DNA from 3 places in the Streptococcus sp. Marseille-Q7087 genome. Region 3 is predicted to be linked to each of the others. Evidence: predicted binding sites of a transcription regulator. Region 3 holds the regulator's gene; each other region holds the start of a gene.

Region 1 (6,109 bases), 510 kb from region 3:
TGTAGTAAGTTTCCATTACAAATCTCTTTCTTTTTGATTTTAATAAATAAAATAAGGATGAATAGTGTATCACTCTATGATTGGACTACCGCACAAAAAGTCGGAATACCGACTTTTTGTTACTGCCTAATCTTAGTATAGAGGTTATCAGTTAGTCCTTAAATCACACAGCTTTCACATTGGTTAGCACCAACTTCACCGCCGTCATCTGTATAGGTACGGACGTAGTAGATAGACTTGATACCCTTGTTGAAGGCATAGTTACGGAGGATAGACAAGTCACGTGTCGTTTGTTTGTTTTCTTTCTTCCATTCGTAAAGACCTGTTGGGATATCACTACGCATGAAGAGAGTCAGTGAGAGACCTTGGTCTACGTGCTCAGTAGCAGCAGCATAAACATCAATGACCTTACGCATATCCATGTCGTAAGCAGAAGTGTAGTAAGGAATGGTTTCTGTTGACAATCCTGCAGCAGGATAGTAGATCTTACCAATTTTCTTCTCTTGACGTTCTTCAATACGTTGAGTGATTGGGTGGATAGAAGCAGATACGTCATTGATGTAACTGATAGAACCATTTGGAGCGACAGCTAAACGGTTTTGGTGATAAAGACCATCTGCTTTAACTTTATCGCGAAGTTCAGCCCAGTCAGCAGCACTTGGGATAAAGATACCTTCGAAGAGTTCTTTAACACGGTCTGATTTTGGAACAAATTCGCCTGTCACATACTTGTCGAAGTAGCTTCCGTTAGCATAGTCTGATTTTTCAAAGTTGTGGAAGGTGATACCACGTTCACGCGCGATGTTGTTTGATTCAACGAGAGTCCAATAGTTCATGAGCATAAAGTAAATGCTGGTGAACTCAATAGACTCAGGAGATCCATATTCGATCAATTGTTGGGCAAGATAGCTGTGAAGACCCATAGCTCCAAGTCCGAATGTGTGCGCTTGGCTGTTTCCGTGGTCGATAGTAGGAACAGCGACGATATGAGAACTATCAGTAACGAAGGTCAATGCACGTACCATAGCTCGGATTGAGCGACCAAAGTCAGGTGAAGTCATCATATTGACCACGTTGGTTGAACCAAGGTTACATGAAACGTCGGTCCCCATTTTAATGAATTCTTGAGCATCGTTGATCAAGCTAGGCTCTTGCACTTGAAGAATCTCTGAACACAAGTTACTCATGATGATCTTTCCATCAACAGGATTTGCACGGTTAGCCGTATCGATGTTGACTACATAAGGGTAACCAGATTCTTGTTGCAATTTAGAAATTTCAGTTTCCAAATCACGAGCTTTGATTTTTGTCTTACGGATGTTTGGATTTGCAACCAATTCATCGTATTTTTCAGTGATATCAATATAGTTGAAAGGTACGCCATATTCTTTTTCAACAGAATAAGGACTGAAGAGATACATTTCCTCATTCTTACGTGCTAATTCGTAGAATTTATCTGGTACCACAACACCAAGTGAAAGAGTCTTGACACGAACTTTTTCATCAGCATTTTCTTTCTTAGTAGAAAGGAAAGCAATAATGTCTGGGTGGAAGACGTTAAGGTAAACAACCCCAGCCCCTTGACGTTGACCTAGTTGGTTAGAGTAAGAGAAGCTATCTTCGAAAAGCTTCATAACTGGTACGACACCAGAAGCAGCCCCTTCATACCCTTTGATAGGTGCTCCAGCTTCACGAAGGTTGCTGAGGGAAATTCCGACACCACCACCGATACGTGAAAGTTGAAGAGCTGAGTTGATAGAACGTCCAATAGAGTTCATATCATCTGTTACCTGAATCAAGAAACAGGATACCAATTCACCACGACGTGCACGGCCTGCATTCAAGAAAGAAGGTGTAGCTGGCTGGTAACGCTGGTGGATGATTTCATTGGCAATATCAATTGCGATAGCTTCGTCACCATCAGCAAAGTAAAGAGCGTTAAAGAAGACACGGTCTTCCATGCTCTCAAGATAGTACTCTCCGTCATTAGTTTTCAAGGCATATTGATTGTAAAACTTGTATGCTGCCATGAAAGACTTGAATTGGAAGTTTTGATCCTTAATAAATTGGTAAAGCTCTTCTAAGAATTCTGGACGATATTTCTTGATAAAGGCTGTTTCGATATAGTCTTGTTTAATAAGGTAATCGATTTTATCAGTGATAGAATCAAAAACCATAGAATTTGGCACAACATTTTCTTTAAAGAAAGCATCCAGAGCTTCTTTATCTTTGTGGAGCATGATTTGTCCGTTAACAGGACGGTTAATTTCATTATTTAGACGGAAGTATGTTACATCCTCAAGTTGTTTTAATCCCATAAAATTCCCTTTATTTCATTACAAAAGAAAGGCTTCTAAGATTTACATAGAAGCTTTTAATCCTGATACTTAAGCAAGTTTTTTAAGTTTTGCTGGTTGGAAACCAGAGAAAACTTCAGTTGGTGTTTGAATGATAGGAGCAGCGCTAAAGCCAAGCTCTTTAACTTGTTCAATAAATTCAGGTTGTTCGTCAAGATTGATTTCGCGATAAGCGATATTGTTACTATCTAAGAAACGTTTGGTCATTTTACATTGAACACAATTATTTTTAGAATAAACGGTTACCATTCTGTAACTCCTCTTTCAAAAATTTAATTACTTCTTAAGTATATCAGAAAAAAAATCTTTGTCAACGAAGAAAAACTAAATATTGTAGAATTTTTTTCGATGATAGATGTCAAAACACAATATGTAGTGATTACAAAAAAATAAAACCCATAAATAACAGCGTTTTCTAAATGTTAAAACTATAAAAAACTACATGATGTATTTTGATACATAAAATAGAAGATTTTCAGCAAGTTATCTGAAAGGAAAAAGAAGAAATCCCATAAAATACTTGAAAAAAATCCTAGAAGGTGATATAATACCAAATTGTAAGGGTTATCAGATATAACTCAAAAAGAAAACATTTAAAGGAGAGTCAAATTATGGCTTCTAAAGATTTCCACGTAGTGGCAGAAACAGGTATTCACGCACGTCCAGCAACATTGTTGGTACAAACTGCTAGCAAATTTGCTTCAGATATTACTCTTGAGTACAAAGGTAAATCAGTTAACCTTAAATCTATCATGGGTGTTATGAGCCTTGGTGTTGGTCAAGGTGCTGACGTTACAATCACTGCTGAAGGTGCAGACGCTGATGACGCTATCGCTGCTATCTCAGAAACAATGGAAAAAGAAGGATTGGCATAAGAAATGACAGAAATGCTTAAAGGAATTGCAGCATCTGATGGTGTTGCTGTTGCAAAAGCATATCTACTCGTTCAACCGGATTTATCTTTCGAAACTATTACTGTCGAAGATACAAATGCAGAAGAGGCTCGTTTGGATGTTGCTCTTGAAGCTTCTCAAAACGAGCTTTCTCTTATCCGTGAGAAAGCTGTAGGTACGCTTGGTGAAGAAGCAGCGCAAGTATTTGACGCTCACTTGATGGTTCTTGCTGACCCTGAATTGATCGGTCAGATTAAAGAAACGATTCGCGCTAAGAAAGTAAATGCAGAAGCAGGTCTGAAAGAAGTTACAGACATGTTTATCACTATCTTCGAAGGAATGGAAGACAACCCATACATGCAAGAACGTGCAGCGGATATCCGCGACGTTACAAAACGTGTTTTGGCAAATCTTCTTGGTAAGAAGTTACCAAACCCAGCTTCTATTAATGAAGAAGTAATCGTGATTGCACATGACTTGACTCCATCTGATACTGCTCAATTGGACAAAAACTTTGTAAAAGCTTTTGTAACAAACATTGGTGGACGTACAAGCCACTCAGCTATTATGGCTCGTACACTTGAAATTGCTGCTGTTTTGGGTACAAACAACATCACTGAACTTGTAAAAGACGGCGACGTTTTGGCAGTTTCAGGTATTACTGGTGAAGTTGTAATTAACCCAAGTGAAGAACAAATTGCAGAATTCAAAGCAGCTGGTGAAGCTTACGCTAAACAAAAAGCTGAATGGGCTCTTTTGAAAGATGCTAAAACAGTTACTGCTGATGGAAAACACTTTGAGTTGGCTGCAAACATTGGAACACCTAAAGACGTTGAAGGTGTGAATGATAATGGTGCAGAAGCTGTCGGTCTTTACCGTACAGAATTCTTGTACATGGATTCACAAGACTTCCCAACAGAAGACGATCAATACGAAGCCTACAAAGCAGTTCTTGAAGGTATGAACGGTAAACCTGTTGTCGTTCGTACAATGGATATCGGTGGGGATAAAGAACTTCCTTATTTCGATCTTCCTAAAGAAATGAACCCATTCTTGGGTTACCGTGCTTTGCGTATCTCTATTTCTGAAACTGGTAACCAAATGTTCCGTACACAATTGCGTGCCTTGCTTCGTGCATCTGTTCACGGTAAATTGCGTATCATGTTCCCAATGGTTGCTTTGTTGAAAGAGTTCCGTACTGCAAAAGCTATTCTTGAAGAAGAAAAAGCAAAATTGGTTGCTGAAGGCGTTGCTGTTGCAGATGATATCCAAGTTGGTATCATGATTGAAATACCAGCTGCAGCGATGCTTGCGGATCAATTTGCTAAAGAAGTTGATTTCTTCTCAATTGGTACAAACGACCTTATCCAATACACAATGGCTGCTGACCGTATGAACGAACAAGTTTCATACCTTTACCAACCATATAACCCATCAATTCTTCGTTTGATCAATAACGTGATCAAAGCAGCTCACGCTGAAGGTAAATGGGCTGGTATGTGTGGTGAGATGGCTGGTGACCAAACAGCTGTTCCACTTCTTGTTGGAATGGGCTTGGATGAGTTCTCTATGTCAGCTACTTCAGTACTTCGTACACGTAGCTTGATGAAGAAACTTGACACAGCTAAGATGCAAGAATACGCTAACCGTGCTCTTACTGAATGTTCAACAATGGAAGAAGTTCTTGAACTTTCTAAAGAATACGTTAACTTTGATTAAAAACATTAAAACCTTGTAGAACTAAACTACAAGGTTTTTTGTACTCTAATTTGAAAAGTCATCCTGTAAAATTTTCTAAAAATATGGTAAAATAGACAAAGGAAAAATACGGAGGCAACTATGCAAAACAGACCAATCATTATCGGAGTAACAGGGGGATCTGGTGGAGGAAAAACCAGTGTTTCGAAGGCTATCTTGTCACATTTTCCAAATGAGAAAATCTCTATGATTGAGCATGATTCCTACTATAAAGATCAATCACATTTAACCTTTGAAGAACGAATCAAAACTAATTATGACCATCCTTTTGCTTTTGATACTGACTTGATGATTGAGCAAATTAAGGAATTGTTGGCGGGGCGTCCTGTTGATATTCCTACCTATGATTATGCTGCCCATACAAGAAGCTCGAAAACCTATCGTCAAGAACCTCAAGACGTCTTTATTGTAGAAGGAATCTTAGTTCTAGAAGACAAACGCCTTCGTGATTTGATGGATATTAAGATTTTTGTAGATACTGATGATGATGTCCGTATCATTCGTCGTATTAAACGCGATATGGAAGAACGTGGTCGTAGTTTAGACAGCGTCATTGATCAATACCTTGGAGTCGTAAAACCTATGTATCATCAGTTTATCGAGCCTACTAAACGCTATGCTGATATTGTGATACCTGAAGGTGTAACCAATACAGTAGCAATTGATTTACTGACAACAAAGATTGAAAAGATTTTAGAAGAAGCTCGTTTAGCCCAGTAATAGAAATAAAAAAACTGTATCTCTTGATACAGTTTTTATTGTTTAATTTTTTCAAGTCTTGGAACAATGACGAGAGTTAAGATGGCTGAGATAATTAATTCTGCGATTGAATTTGTTGAGATAACAGTCGCTAATAGTTTTTGAATATTTCCATCAAAAACATTACCAAAGAGAAAGAAGATACCGCCTAAGACAAAAACTGTATTCGTGAGTGAACCAAGTGCACCTGCAAAGATGAGTCCAGCTCTTCCCTTTAGTAGTTTATAGACGAAATAAGGGGTCAAACCGATTAAGACACGAGGAACAATTGCAATCACAACTGAATAAAAGTTACCATTTGGTACAAATGGTGAGAAGAGATAGCTTGTTGGCAGGATTGTG
Region 2 (6,109 bases), 1.4 Mb from region 3:
CTTTCGAATGCGTTTTACAAGGGGCAAAAGAATACCTGTATTGAGGAATGGCTCTCCTCCTAGCAAGGTCAATCCTTGAACATAGGACTGTGCTAAGTCTGCCATAATCTGTTCTTCCAACTCTGGCGTATAAGGAATTCCTGCATTAAAGGACCAGGTCGCTACATTGTAACAGCCCTCACAGTGAAACATGCAGCCGGCTACATAGAGAGAATTGCGCACCCCTTCTCCATCGACAAAGTTAAAAGCCTTATAGTCAATGATACGCCCTTGACTAAGCTCCTCACTCTTCCACTCGCCAGGTTTTGGTGTATTCCATGTCATACTTCTACTCCAACTCTATCCAATAGCGCTCCGTTCCATTACGAACATCCTCCAACTCTCCACCATTAGCTAAGATAACAGCTCGGCTGGCAGGATTTTCTGCGCTACAAGTCACAAGTGCTCGTTTGATATTCTTTTCTTTAGCAACTTGCAGACCTTGATGGAGAGCTTCCTTGGCATATCCTTTTCCCCTTTCAGAAGGGCGGATGGAGTAACCGATATGACCAGCATAATTCAGCAATCCCTCATTTAGTCTCAATCGCAGATTCAAAAATCCTATAGCACGACCTACATCATCAAATGATACAAATTGAATAGAAGGAACGCGATTTTCAGGCAAGTTTATTCCCATTTCTTTATTAAGGTTAGTTTCTAGCCAATTCTCATAATCAAAGTTCTCAGCATCCCAAAATCCACCATCGTGGGCTGATTGAGTCTGTTCAAACTCTGCCATCATCTCTAAAACTGTTTCTTTGTCTGTAAATGTTGGTCTGCGTAATTCCATGTATTCCTCCCGCTATGAGAAAAGTGAGAGGGGACTCTCACTTTTTCTTGTTCTTATTTAAAAATTGTTCTCTAAGGCTGGCTACTCGATCTTTTTTATTGACTCCACCCTTTGAATGCTTTTCGTGGAATCGTTGAACCAAGGCCTTACCCTTATCGTCTAATTGATATTTTCCCATGCTATCTCTTTCTAATTTGTTACTTCATGCCCTGCTGTTTTAATAGTAGAACCGTTCATGTGTTTAACACGCGCAGCAATTTCCTTATGACGTCCATTCACCATCGGACGCGCTTGCGGATTTCCAAGATAGCCACAAGTCCGTTTAACAACATCGACTGTTTTAGGATCACTATTGCCACAGTTAGGACAGGCAAAACCTCTCTCGGTTGGATTAAAGTCTCCTTCAAAATCGCACTTGTAGCAACGATCAATCGGAGTATTAGTCCCTAGATAACCTACACGATCATAAGCATAATCCCAAACAGCTTCCAAGGCCTTTGGATTTTGTTGAAGAACTGGGTACTCACAGTAGTGGATAAATCCACCTGATGCACCCGCTTCTGGATAAACCTTCTCGAAGTCCAATTTTTCAAAAGGAGTTGGATTTTTTCGGACATCATAATGGAAGGAATTTGTGTAGTACTCTTTATCTGTGATGTCTGGAATAGAACCAAATTTCTCTGTATCCAGGCGACAGAAACGGTCCGTTAAACTTTCAGATGGTGTTGAATAAATAGAGAAGTGATAACCGTATTGGTCTGACCATTCTTCTACTCGATGTTTCATGTCTCGAATGATATCAAGGGTGAATTCTTTGGCTTCTGGATTATTTTCCCAATTGTTGCCAAAGAATACTGTTGCCACTTCATAGAGCCCGATATATCCAAGCGAAACAGTAGCACGGCGATTCTTAAAGAGTTGGTCAACACTTTCTTCTTTTCCTAGGCGATGACCGAAAGCACCGTATTGATAGAGGATAGGCGCATTAGCTGGCGTCGCCTCCTTGGTTCGCTCTACACGATAGACCAGTGCATCTTCTGCAATATTCATACGCTCATTGAAGATTTCCCAGAACTTATTTATGTCGCCTTCAGATTCAAGGGCAATCCGAGGAAGATTGACCGTTACCACACCTAGGTTCATACGACCTGAATTGACTTCAACTCCATTTTCATCCTTCCAACCTTGGAGGAAAGAACGACATCCCATCGGAACTTTGAAAGAACCTGTCAACTCGACAATCTTATCGTAAGACAAGACATCTGGATACATACGCTTAGTTGCACACTCAAGAGCCAACTGCTTAATATCGTAGTTAGGCGAACCTTCCTCCAAGTTAAGTCCTCTTTTAAGTGTGAAGATGAGCTTAGGGAAGATTGCTGTACGATGTTCTGAACCCAGCCCCTTGATTCGAATATTCAGGATTGCCTTTTGAATTTCGCGTTCAAAACGACTAGTGCCTAAACCGAAACCAAGAGAAGTAAATGGCGTTTGCCCGTTTGAGGTAAAGAGGGTGTTAATCTCGTACTCTAAAGATTGCATGGCATCATAGATGTCTTTTTGAGTTTTCTTCCAGGCGTATTCTTCGTGCTTGTCAGGTAGGACCCATTCCTCTGCATCTTTAAGGTGTTTTTGATAATTTTTCTCTGCATAAGGAGCCAAAACTTCATCTATACGGTCTGCCGAACAGCCCCCATACTGGCTAGATGCGACGTTTGCGATGATTTGTGAAATTTGCGCCGTCGCAGTTTGGATAGATTTCGGACTTTCTACCTCAGCATTCCCAATCTTAAAACCATTTTCTAACATACCCTTAAAATCAATCAAACAACAGTTGGTCATAGGAGTGTAGGGGCTGTAGTCCAAATCGTGATAGTGGATATCCCCTTTTTGGTGGGCATTTGCCACATGCTTAGGAAGCATTTGAAGTCCGATGGATTTTCCAACAATCCCTGCCGTCAAATCACGCTGGGTGTTAAAGACATCACTGTCTTTATTGGCATTTTCATTGACAACTGCCTGATCTTTGTTGAGAAGTTTATGAATGCTAAAGTTGATGTCTGTCGCTTTTGAGCGCTCAAAATCCCTTTGTGTTCGATAGGTAATATACTCCTCGGCCAAGGCATATTCTTTAGCTTCCAACAACTCGTGTTCTACGATGTTTTGAATTTCATAGATTTTTACACCTTGTGGGAAACGGCTATGAATCTCGTCAACGATACGTTCAACGAGGGTACTAAGTCGCTTTTCGACCAAAGGAGTTACATCCATAATCTTTTCCGCAGCCTTATGAAGCGCTTTGTCAATCTTATCTACATCAAAAATAACACGTCTACCGTCACGCTTTTCAACGAATAAAGTTGGATCAGGGACAGTCTTCTCTTCCAATACAATCATATCCATACCCTTTTCTTAAATATAATATTGATTCTAAAAAGTATTATATCACTAAAAAAATAAAAATCAATATCTTGTGTCAAAAAATAATTTTTTTTTAAAATAACACAAGATATTGATAATTTTTATTTTAATTTATAGAGTTTGAAATCTTTGAATTCACTTTGAACCGCTTGATAATTTTCAGCTAAAAGCTGCTCTACTTCTGTCCATAGAGTTGTCTTTGTATTTACAACAATCATCTTTGGTTGATTATCTCGTAGATCATTTACAAGCTTAGTACGATTTGCATCAAGCCCTGTATGTAATCTAGGCGATAGCAACTGACTAGCTGACAAGCGTTCGCTAGCTTTATAGCTACTTGTCAGATTATCCCAAACATAGATACGATCTGTAGCTTGAGTTTCCCCTTTGACCTTAGATTCAATGCTTGTACGTTCTTGATATTGTTCCGCATGGAGCAAATATCGTGATACTACAGGTGCTAAAAATAGGTAAGCCAGAGCTACAATTGGCAGATAGGCATTTCCCTTTAGAAAAGCTCCCCATACCGAAGTTTCTTCTCTGCGTCTTCTACGACGGCTGGCTCCCTCTAATTCCCACGTGCGAATTCGAGTTAACAATAGAATAGACAAGAAGGGAAGGAGCTCAACCATACGACTACCATTGATAAGATCTGTAGAAAAAATTTCTAAAACTAATACCAAAGTGACAGCTATTGCAGCAGAGATTGATAAGACTGATTGCTTCAAAGGTTTCGATTTGAAGAGTCCTGTCAATGCCAATGTCAATACTCCGAGACCTATCGACAACAATCCATAGAAGAGGATATTGTCGAATAATCCTGGGTTAGACGTAAAGTTTAAACTATCTAATGGATAGAGAATTTGACTAATGGCATTTCCAAAGCTACCTTTATAAGCTGTATAGTAGCCAATTGGATAAAAGAAGATTGAAAAACCAAGGCCCGCTGCAAAAAATTGATAGAGGCCATGAGTCAAGTTGTTGCGTCCAACATTAAAAGCTGTTACAGCAAAAAATAAGACAAATGCATATAAAGTTGTCACCAAAGGTGCAAAGAAAAATGCGAGAGCCAAACTAATTCCAATACGAACGAAACCTTTGTCATGGTCTGGTTCGACCAAATATGCAGTCACTAAGCTGAGAGCATAGAACAAGAACGGGAGGGCAAGGATAGTTGCATAGCCACCACCAAAGCTAAAAGCAGCAGTCAATATATAAAATACTGTCAATACTTGTTGCGATTGTTTATTTTGCTCCGTCAAATTATAAGCTGAATGAAAAAGAAAGAATCCTGCACCTATTAAGGCTAACCAATTAAAGACTGCAAACAACAGACTGCCTTTGGTCAGATACTGTAAAAAGTAATAGAGGAGACCACTAATACCAAAATAATCTGAATAGATATCCCCACTCTGATGCATAGCCCATCCATTATAGAAATCCTGAGCCTGCTCTGGACTTAGCAGTCCTAATAAATAGGGTAGAATCACAGACACAAGTACTACTAAGGTACTCAAAATTAGGATATTAAAAAATGGTAAGTGGGCAGGTTGACGAGTTTCAACCTCAAGTTGCTCCTCATTCTCTACTGGAGCATCCTGACTCCCCATCCAAGTTGGAGTTGGTTCGTCTTCTAATCTGCCATATACGTTCATTTATTCTCTCCTATATTTTAATTTGTTCTAGTATATCAAAAAGTCTAGTTCTTGTCAGCCTGCGGCGGACGCTTACACAACTTTTCAGACAAGGAGACAAAACGTTCAATCTCATAAAAACGATGATAAGAAGCTTTTTTATAGTGGTCTAAAAAAGTTTTTTCCTCTACTGTCAGCATAGTCATTCCTCCTTTTCTCTTCATTCGGAAAAAGAAGAAAAATCTAAAAAACTGAATTCCCCAAAAGAGAATTCAGTCTTTTATCTTTAGTCAGCTTTCTTTTCTAAGTTTTTTGAAATGCTTCGATTTTTACCTTCCAGGTACACCATCAGAATAGAAATATCTGCTGGGTTTACACCAGAGATACGGCTGGCTTGACCGATGGTTTCTGGATTAATGAGTTTGAACTTCTGGCGAGCCTCTGTCGCGATAGAGTCAATATCATCCCAGTCGATATTGGCTGGAATCCGTTTTTCTTCCATGCGTTTCATCTTGGCAACCTGATCCATAGCTTTTGAGATGTAACCTTCGTACTTGATTTCTGTTTCAATCAATTCGATAATCTTGTCATCCAATTCTTCGGCAGCAGGTCCAACAAAGACCACCACGTCTTGGTAAGAGACTTCTGGACGACGGAGGAACTCCTTGGCAGTGACTGCATCAGTCAATGGTTTGAAGCCCATTGCTTCAACCTTAGCGTTGGTTTCCTTGACTGGCTTGAGTTTGATGCTATCCAAACGCTTCATTTCATTTTCAAATTGATTTTTCTTGATTTCAAAACGAGCCCAACGTTCATCATCCACAAGACCAATCTCACGTCCCATCTCTGTCAAACGCATATCCGCATTGTCATGACGGAGGATGAGACGGTACTCAGCACGACTGGTCAAGAGACGGTAAGGTTCAATGGTTCCTTTTGTCACCAAGTCATCAATCATCACCCCGATATAGCCGTCACTGCGCTTCAAAATCAACTCAGGCTTGCCTTGGATTTTCAGAGCCGCATTGATACCAGCGATAATCCCTTGACCAGCAGCCTCTTCATATCCTGATGTACCATTGGTCTGACCAGCTGTGAAAAGTCCTGAGATTTTCTTGGTTTCCAGAGTCGCACGCAATTGATGAGGCAAGACCATGTCGTACTCGATAGCATAACCAGTACGCATCATCTCTGCATTTTCCAAACCTTTGATGGAATGTACCAA
Region 3 (6,109 bases):
CACCAAGTAGCCCAGAAGTCTACCAAGACCAATCCGTCTTTAGTTTCTTGTTCAAATGTTGCATCTGTAATTACTTTTGCCATAGTATTTCTCCTTTTTAGTTATATTGGCTTAAATCTTGTTTCATGAGATAGAAGAAGACATCTCCATAAGTCCCATGGTAGTCCAGAACATGACCATTGTAGGTTAGTTTTTGGACAGGGTAATAGTCGGCGACACCAATCAAGCAGGCATGTTGAGAACGTTCAAATTCTTCATATGAATCGAAGGTCATTGTTCTCTCTTGCTTGCTGGCATCCAGATAAGTGATTTCAATCATAGGATTCTCCTTTGCTAAATCATGTCTTCATTTTACTCCTTGGAAAAAGGAATGTCAAGAAAATTGATTGCGCACGCAAGTTTTTTGAAAAACTTTAAGATAACCAACTTGCTTTTGTTTCAAGACTTTCTTCGACTGCTTTTTGTAGATAAGCAAGAGTCGTCTGGCCCTCACTAGTAAGGCAGATAAAACTAGCTCGCTTGTCCTGATCGCAGCATCTCCGACTAAGTAAACCACAGTTTTTTTCTTCTAGGCGTGCCACCATCCGTGATACAGCGCTAGGGCTCAGATGAAGTTTATCTGGCAAGTCAATCTGTCTCAAAGATTTTTCTTGAGCTTGATTTAAAAAGTGCAAGAGATAAAATTCCTTGAGAGTAAGTCTCTGTTCACTCTGCTCAGAGATCGTTTGCTCTAAAATAGCTTCCAGCTCTACTTGTCGGCGGTTGAAGTCGAACCATTTTTCTAAGTAAGTCACGTCAATCTCCTTTCCTCTATAATAGTTGTAAATGGATTTTTGCATCTAAGATGCTTGCGCACGCAATTAGTATACAACTTTTTCCATGAGATAGCAAGAAGGAGGTTTCTTGTGTATTTCCTTGAAATTTTCTGAAAAAGGAGTAAACTGGTATGCAGAAAGTCTATTTGTGGAGTAAACGATGAAGTTATATGTTCAGTTAATGATTCTCTTTGTGATTTCGCTGATTGGTGAGGGAATTTCTGTTCTTTTCCATTTGCCTATCCCTGGAAGCATTATCGGTTTGATTATTTTATTTCTGGCCTTGCAGTTCAAGTGGCTGCGGGTACGACATGTCAACATGGTTGGGAATTTTCTTCTCGCCAACATGACCATCCTCTTTCTGCCTCCTGCAGTTGGGATTATGGAGAAATTTGATGTGATTGCTCCCTATTTATTGCCCATTGTCTTGATTGTCTTTTTTGCAGCAGTCATCAATATTATCTTGATTGCGCTGGTCGTTCAATTTATCAAAAAGCGTTATGAAGGTGATTACGAAGAAAGAGGTGCCAAATGAGCGAATTTGTATCCAATCCACTTTTTGGGATAGCCTTGTCAATCCTAGCTTATCTAGGAGGGATGATTATCTTTAGGCGCTACCCTCATCCTTTGACAACTCCTTTACTGCTAGCAACCTTGTTTATCATAGCATTTCTGAAATTGACGGGTATTTCTTACGCTACCTATTATCAAGGTGGGGTCTACCTCAATAACTTGATTGTTCCCTCAACAGTAGCTTTAGGAATTCCTCTTTATAAGAGTTTTCACCTCATGAAACACCATGTTAGAAGTATTCTACTCAGTAGTTTCCTTGCTGTTGTTGTAAATACAGTTTTTACAGCTTTAGTTGCAAAATTTTTCGGTATGGATTTCTTCTTGGCGATTTCGCTTTTCCCAAAGTCTGTAACGACGGCCATGGCAGTTGGAATTACGGATAAGCTACAAGGGATAGCGACGATCACCTTGGTAGTTGTAGTAGCAACTGGCATTTTGACTAGCGTTATTGGACCAACACTTTTAAAATGGCTCAAGATTGACGACCCAGTAGCTGTTGGTCTTGCTCTTGGAGGAACTGGTCACGCAGTCGGGACTGGAACAGCTTTTCGCTATGGAGCTGTTGCGGGGGCTATGGGTGGTCTGGCTATCGGTGTCACCGGTATTCTCTATGTATTTGTAAGTCCCATCGTAGCAGGTTTGATATTGAGTTAAAAAATAAGAGTTTTATATTTCTTTGTGTAAAAAGAAGCCCCTAGCTTTATTTGCTAGGGGTTTCATTCATTATTGTAAGTTTACTTTGTTCTTTAAAATATAGTAGGTTCCGAGATAGAAGCCGACGCTAAGGATTAAGTCTTTGAAAATTTCAAAGGATAATACCCAATTGTAGTCGAAATCGATGCGAAGATTGAGGGTGATAAATCCAAGAACAACTTGGATGGCGATGTAGGCGACAACTGCAAGAGCTGTACGGTATTCATTAAAGAGTTGACCGATAGAGATAGACAAGTAGATACAAAGAATACCTGCAAGAGTATTAAAAATATAAGAAATCAAGGCTAACAAGAAATTATCTTGATAATTTTTTAGAATATACTCGGCAAAGGTAGATAGGTAAGCGCCTGGATCAACCATGACAATGATGATGTAAAGACTAAAAAGAAAGACCAGTGTACTTGTCAAAGACCAAACAAAGGCTCCAAGCAGTTTAGCGGAGAGGATCTGGTGTTCAGATACCGGCAGGGTGAGAGTTAGATAGCCACGACGATCGTAAACACTTCCCTTAAATCGTTGAATAATCAAAATCAAGGTTGAGATACTCAAAGTAATAACCAGACCACCAAAAACCAGAGATAGAAATACTAACATGACAACGCCCTTATCTTGATAATAGGTGCTTGAGAGGCTACTGCCCTGAATACCTATGATGACAGATAAGGATAGTACAGCTGCATAGAGGGCTAAAAACCATTTGTTGACATTTTTAAATTCATAACGGACTAAATTCCAAAACATAACAATCTCCTTTAACTAGGCTTTGAATTCGTGACGGAAGAGCTGGTCAATTGATTCACCTGACTCGTAACGAATATCATCCACATTCCCTTGACGGACAACTCTTCCATCCTTGAGGAAAATAATCTCATCCAAGATTGGTTCGATGTCCGAAATCAAGTGAGTTGAAATCAAGACAGTCGAAGTTGGAGAGTAATTGTTGATGATGGTGTTCAAGATGTAGTCACGAGCTGCGGGATCGACACCACCGATTGGTTCGTCAAGGACGTATAGACGAGCGTCACGACTCATGACCAGAATCAACTGAACCTTTTCTTTGTTCCCTTTTGAGAGTTTCTTGAAACGGCTATTCTCATCGATACCAAGGTCGCGAAGAAGACCTTGAGCACGTTCGAGATTGAAATCTTTATAGAAGGTCTTGAAAAAGGTAAGAGCTTCTTTGACTTTCATCTGTTCGTTGAGATAGGTCGTATCAGGTAGATAAGAAACGATAGCCTTAGTTGCTGGGCTTGGTTCCATATCGTTGATAAGAATACGCCCACCATCAGGTTGTAACAAGCCATTGATTAGTTTAATCAGGGTTGTTTTTCCGGAACCGTTTGGGCCAAGGAGACCGACAATCTTTCCTGCCGGGATTTCAAGGGAAACATTTTGAAGAGCAGGGCTTGCTCCATAGAATTTTGAAACATTTTCAAACGTTAACAAGGTCATAGTCTAAACTCCTTCAATATAATCTCTCAAAACAGTTGGTAGTTCTTCTTTTTCATAGCCAAATTCTACCATGCCTGTTACAAATTGCTGCAGCTGTTCTTCTGATAGTTGCTTCCGGGATTGGAGGATTAAGTCCAAGTCCTCGGTGACAAAACGCCCTGCAGTCCGCTTGGTGTATACAAAGCCTTCTCTTTCTAGATCTGATAGGGCACGTTGGATGGTATTAGGATTGACGCCAGCCTCGCTAGCCAGTTCTCTGACAGTTGGCAGTTGTTGGTTGGGTTCTAGTTTATGGGAAACGATTTGCAGTTTGATCTTATCCATTATCTGCAAATAAATAGGTTTATTATTATCAAATGTCCAGGACATCACGGTCTCCTTTCTACAACTTCTTTTTGTATCACTTAAATAATACAACTAAACAAAAAACTTGTCAAGCCAAAAGGAGAATTATTTTGGGAATTGCTCAAAAAATGGTATAATGAAAAGAAAACGACAAGGAGGGGAAGGCATGCGTTGTCCAAAATGTGGCGCTACTAAATCAAGTGTTATCGATAGCCGTCAGGCTGAAGAAGGAAATACGATTAGAAGAAGACGTGAGTGCGAAGAATGCCAACATCGTTTTACGACCTATGAACGTGTAGAAGAAAGAACGCTAGTTGTAGTCAAAAAGGATGGCACACGGGAGCAGTTCTCAAGAGATAAAATCTTTAATGGGATTATCCGTTCAGCTCAAAAACGTCCGGTGTCCAGTGATGAGATTGGCATGGTCGTCAATCGTATTGAACAAAAACTCCTCAGTCGCAATGATAATGAAATTCAAAGTGAAGACATTGGTTCGCTCGTCATGGAAGAGCTAGCTGAGCTTGACGAAATTACTTATGTTCGTTTCGCTAGTGTCTATCGTAGTTTTAAAGACGTGAGTGAGCTCGAGAATCTTCTCAAACAAATTACGCAATCTTCAAAGAAGAAAAAGGAAAAATAAATGAAGCCTAATGATCGTTTTTCTTTTCTAAAGAATAATCGGGTGTCGCAAGATCCCACATCTCTGGTGCAGTGCTACCTCCCGATTATCGGTCAGGATGCGCTGAGTCTTTACCTTTACACCCTAGCCTTTTGGGATAATGGGCAAAAGGAACATCTTTTTGCTGCTATTCTCAATCATCTCAATTTTGGGATGGATAGGCTCTTAAAAGCCTTTAAAATCTTATCAGCCTTCAACTTGGTCACTCTTTACCAAAATGGGGATGCCTATGAACTTGTTATTCATCCAACGCTTTCTAGTTCGGATTTCTTGCGTCATACGGTTTATCGTACCTTGTTGGAGAAAAAAATCGGTGAGCCAGCAGTTTCTGATTTGAGCCAAGAGTCTGCAGATGGAGAAGCTTTGACCGTTCCTTTGAGTCAGGCCTTTCCAGAGATAGAAGAATTGGCTAGTCATGACGAGATATCAGTAAAAGCTGATTATAAAAATGATTTTGATTTGGAGCATTTTCGTCAGCTCATGGCGAGAGATAATCTCCGTTTCCAAGATGAACAGTCAGATGTCTTAGAGTTATTTAAAATTGCTGATGAGAAAAAATGGACCTGGTTTGAGACTTTTCAATTGGCCAAATCAACGGCTATTTCACAAGTCATTTCTGTCAAACGTATGCGCGAAAAATTAGCACAAGAGTCTGTTTCATCGGACTTTAGTCCCCAAGAAGCAACCATTATCCGAGAAGCTAAAAGTAAAACGGCCTTGCAATTTTTAGCGGGAATCAAACAAACCCGAAATGCTGGGATTATCCAAGCCGAACGTGATTTGCTAAAACAGATGGCGGATTTGGGACTGCTTGACGAAGTCATCAATGTCGTTATACTCTTGACCTTCAACAAGGTTGATTCGGCCAATCTCAATGAAAAATATGCCATGAAAGTGGCCAATGATTACTCTTATAACAAGATTCGTTCTGCTGAAGAGGCAGTACTTAGGATTCGAGAGAAAAATCAAAAAGGGCAGACGCAGAAATCAGCTAAGACTGCTCCAGTGAAAACCAATGTCCCTAAATGGAGCAATCCAGAATATAAGAATGAGACAAGCGAAGAAACTCGCTTGGAGTTAGAACGTAAGAAAAAAGAAATGTTAGATCGATTAGGAAAAGGAGGAGACTAGATGGAAAGTGTAGGAGATGTGCTAAAAGATCATCCCAGCCGTTTTCAATATCAGGACCTGGTCCAGCAGATTGTAAAAGATTCTGATGTTGCGGCTTTTATCCAGAAGGAATCTCTCAGTCAAGAGGAATTGAATCGTAGTATCTCTAAGTTTAACCAATACATCACCGAGCGAGATAAGTTTCTTCGTGGAGATACTGACTATATCGCGCGTGGCTATAAGCCAATTCTAGTTATGAATCATGGCTATGCGGATGTATCCTATGAGGAAACTTCGGAACTGATTGCGGCTGAGAAAGAAGCAGCTATCAAGAACCGTCTCAGACTGATTAATCTTCCAGCTAGTCTTAAAAAAGCTAGTTTGGCTCAAGTTGATTTGGATGATTTGGGACGTTTGCCAG

The links. Region 3 encodes NrdR, which represses ribonucleotide reductase genes. Its sites were predicted from a motif close to ACACNATATATNGTGT; they were not measured.
Region 1: the regulator NrdR is predicted to act here: its motif matches at 2,721-2,736, upstream of nrdH (glutaredoxin-like protein NrdH).
Region 2: the regulator NrdR is predicted to act here: its motif matches at 3,291-3,306, upstream of nrdD (anaerobic ribonucleoside-triphosphate reductase).

What each region holds. Positions count from the first base shown of each region.
Region 1 covers NZ_CBCOPJ010000001.1:963,130-969,238, reverse strand. The annotation lists gene nrdF (class 1b ribonucleoside-diphosphate reductase subunit beta) at 1-16, opposite strand, end outside; gene nrdE (class 1b ribonucleoside-diphosphate reductase subunit alpha) at 159-2,318, opposite strand; gene nrdH (glutaredoxin-like protein NrdH) at 2,388-2,606, opposite strand; gene ACWPVF_RS05000 (phosphocarrier protein HPr) at 2,969-3,232, shown strand; gene ptsP (phosphoenolpyruvate--protein phosphotransferase) at 3,236-4,969, shown strand; gene udk (uridine kinase) at 5,090-5,728, shown strand; gene ACWPVF_RS04985 (ECF transporter S component) at 5,764-6,109, opposite strand, start outside.
Region 2 covers NZ_CBCOPJ010000001.1:86,733-92,841, reverse strand. The annotation lists gene nrdG (anaerobic ribonucleoside-triphosphate reductase activating protein) at 1-324, opposite strand, end outside; gene ACWPVF_RS00440 (GNAT family N-acetyltransferase) at 329-829, opposite strand; gene ACWPVF_RS00435 (hypothetical protein) at 867-1,007, opposite strand; gene nrdD (anaerobic ribonucleoside-triphosphate reductase) at 1,019-3,226, opposite strand; gene ACWPVF_RS00425 (damage-inducible protein CinA) at 3,352-4,905, opposite strand; gene ACWPVF_RS00420 (hypothetical protein) at 4,950-5,084, opposite strand; gene mnmG (tRNA uridine-5-carboxymethylaminomethyl(34) synthesis enzyme MnmG) at 5,171-6,109, opposite strand, start outside.
Region 3 covers NZ_CBCOPJ010000001.1:1,471,581-1,477,689, reverse strand. The annotation lists gene trxA (thioredoxin) at 1-83, opposite strand, end outside; gene ACWPVF_RS07715 (DUF4649 family protein) at 98-319, opposite strand; gene ACWPVF_RS07710 (MarR family winged helix-turn-helix transcriptional regulator) at 414-794, opposite strand; gene ACWPVF_RS07705 (CidA/LrgA family protein) at 976-1,350, shown strand; gene ACWPVF_RS07700 (LrgB family protein) at 1,347-2,042, shown strand; gene ACWPVF_RS07695 (hypothetical protein) at 2,112-2,843, opposite strand; gene ACWPVF_RS07690 (ABC transporter ATP-binding protein) at 2,859-3,554, opposite strand; gene ACWPVF_RS07685 (GntR family transcriptional regulator) at 3,558-3,923, opposite strand; gene nrdR (transcriptional regulator NrdR) at 4,066-4,539, shown strand; gene ACWPVF_RS07675 (DNA helicase) at 4,540-5,709, shown strand; gene dnaI (primosomal protein DnaI) at 5,710-6,109, shown strand, end outside.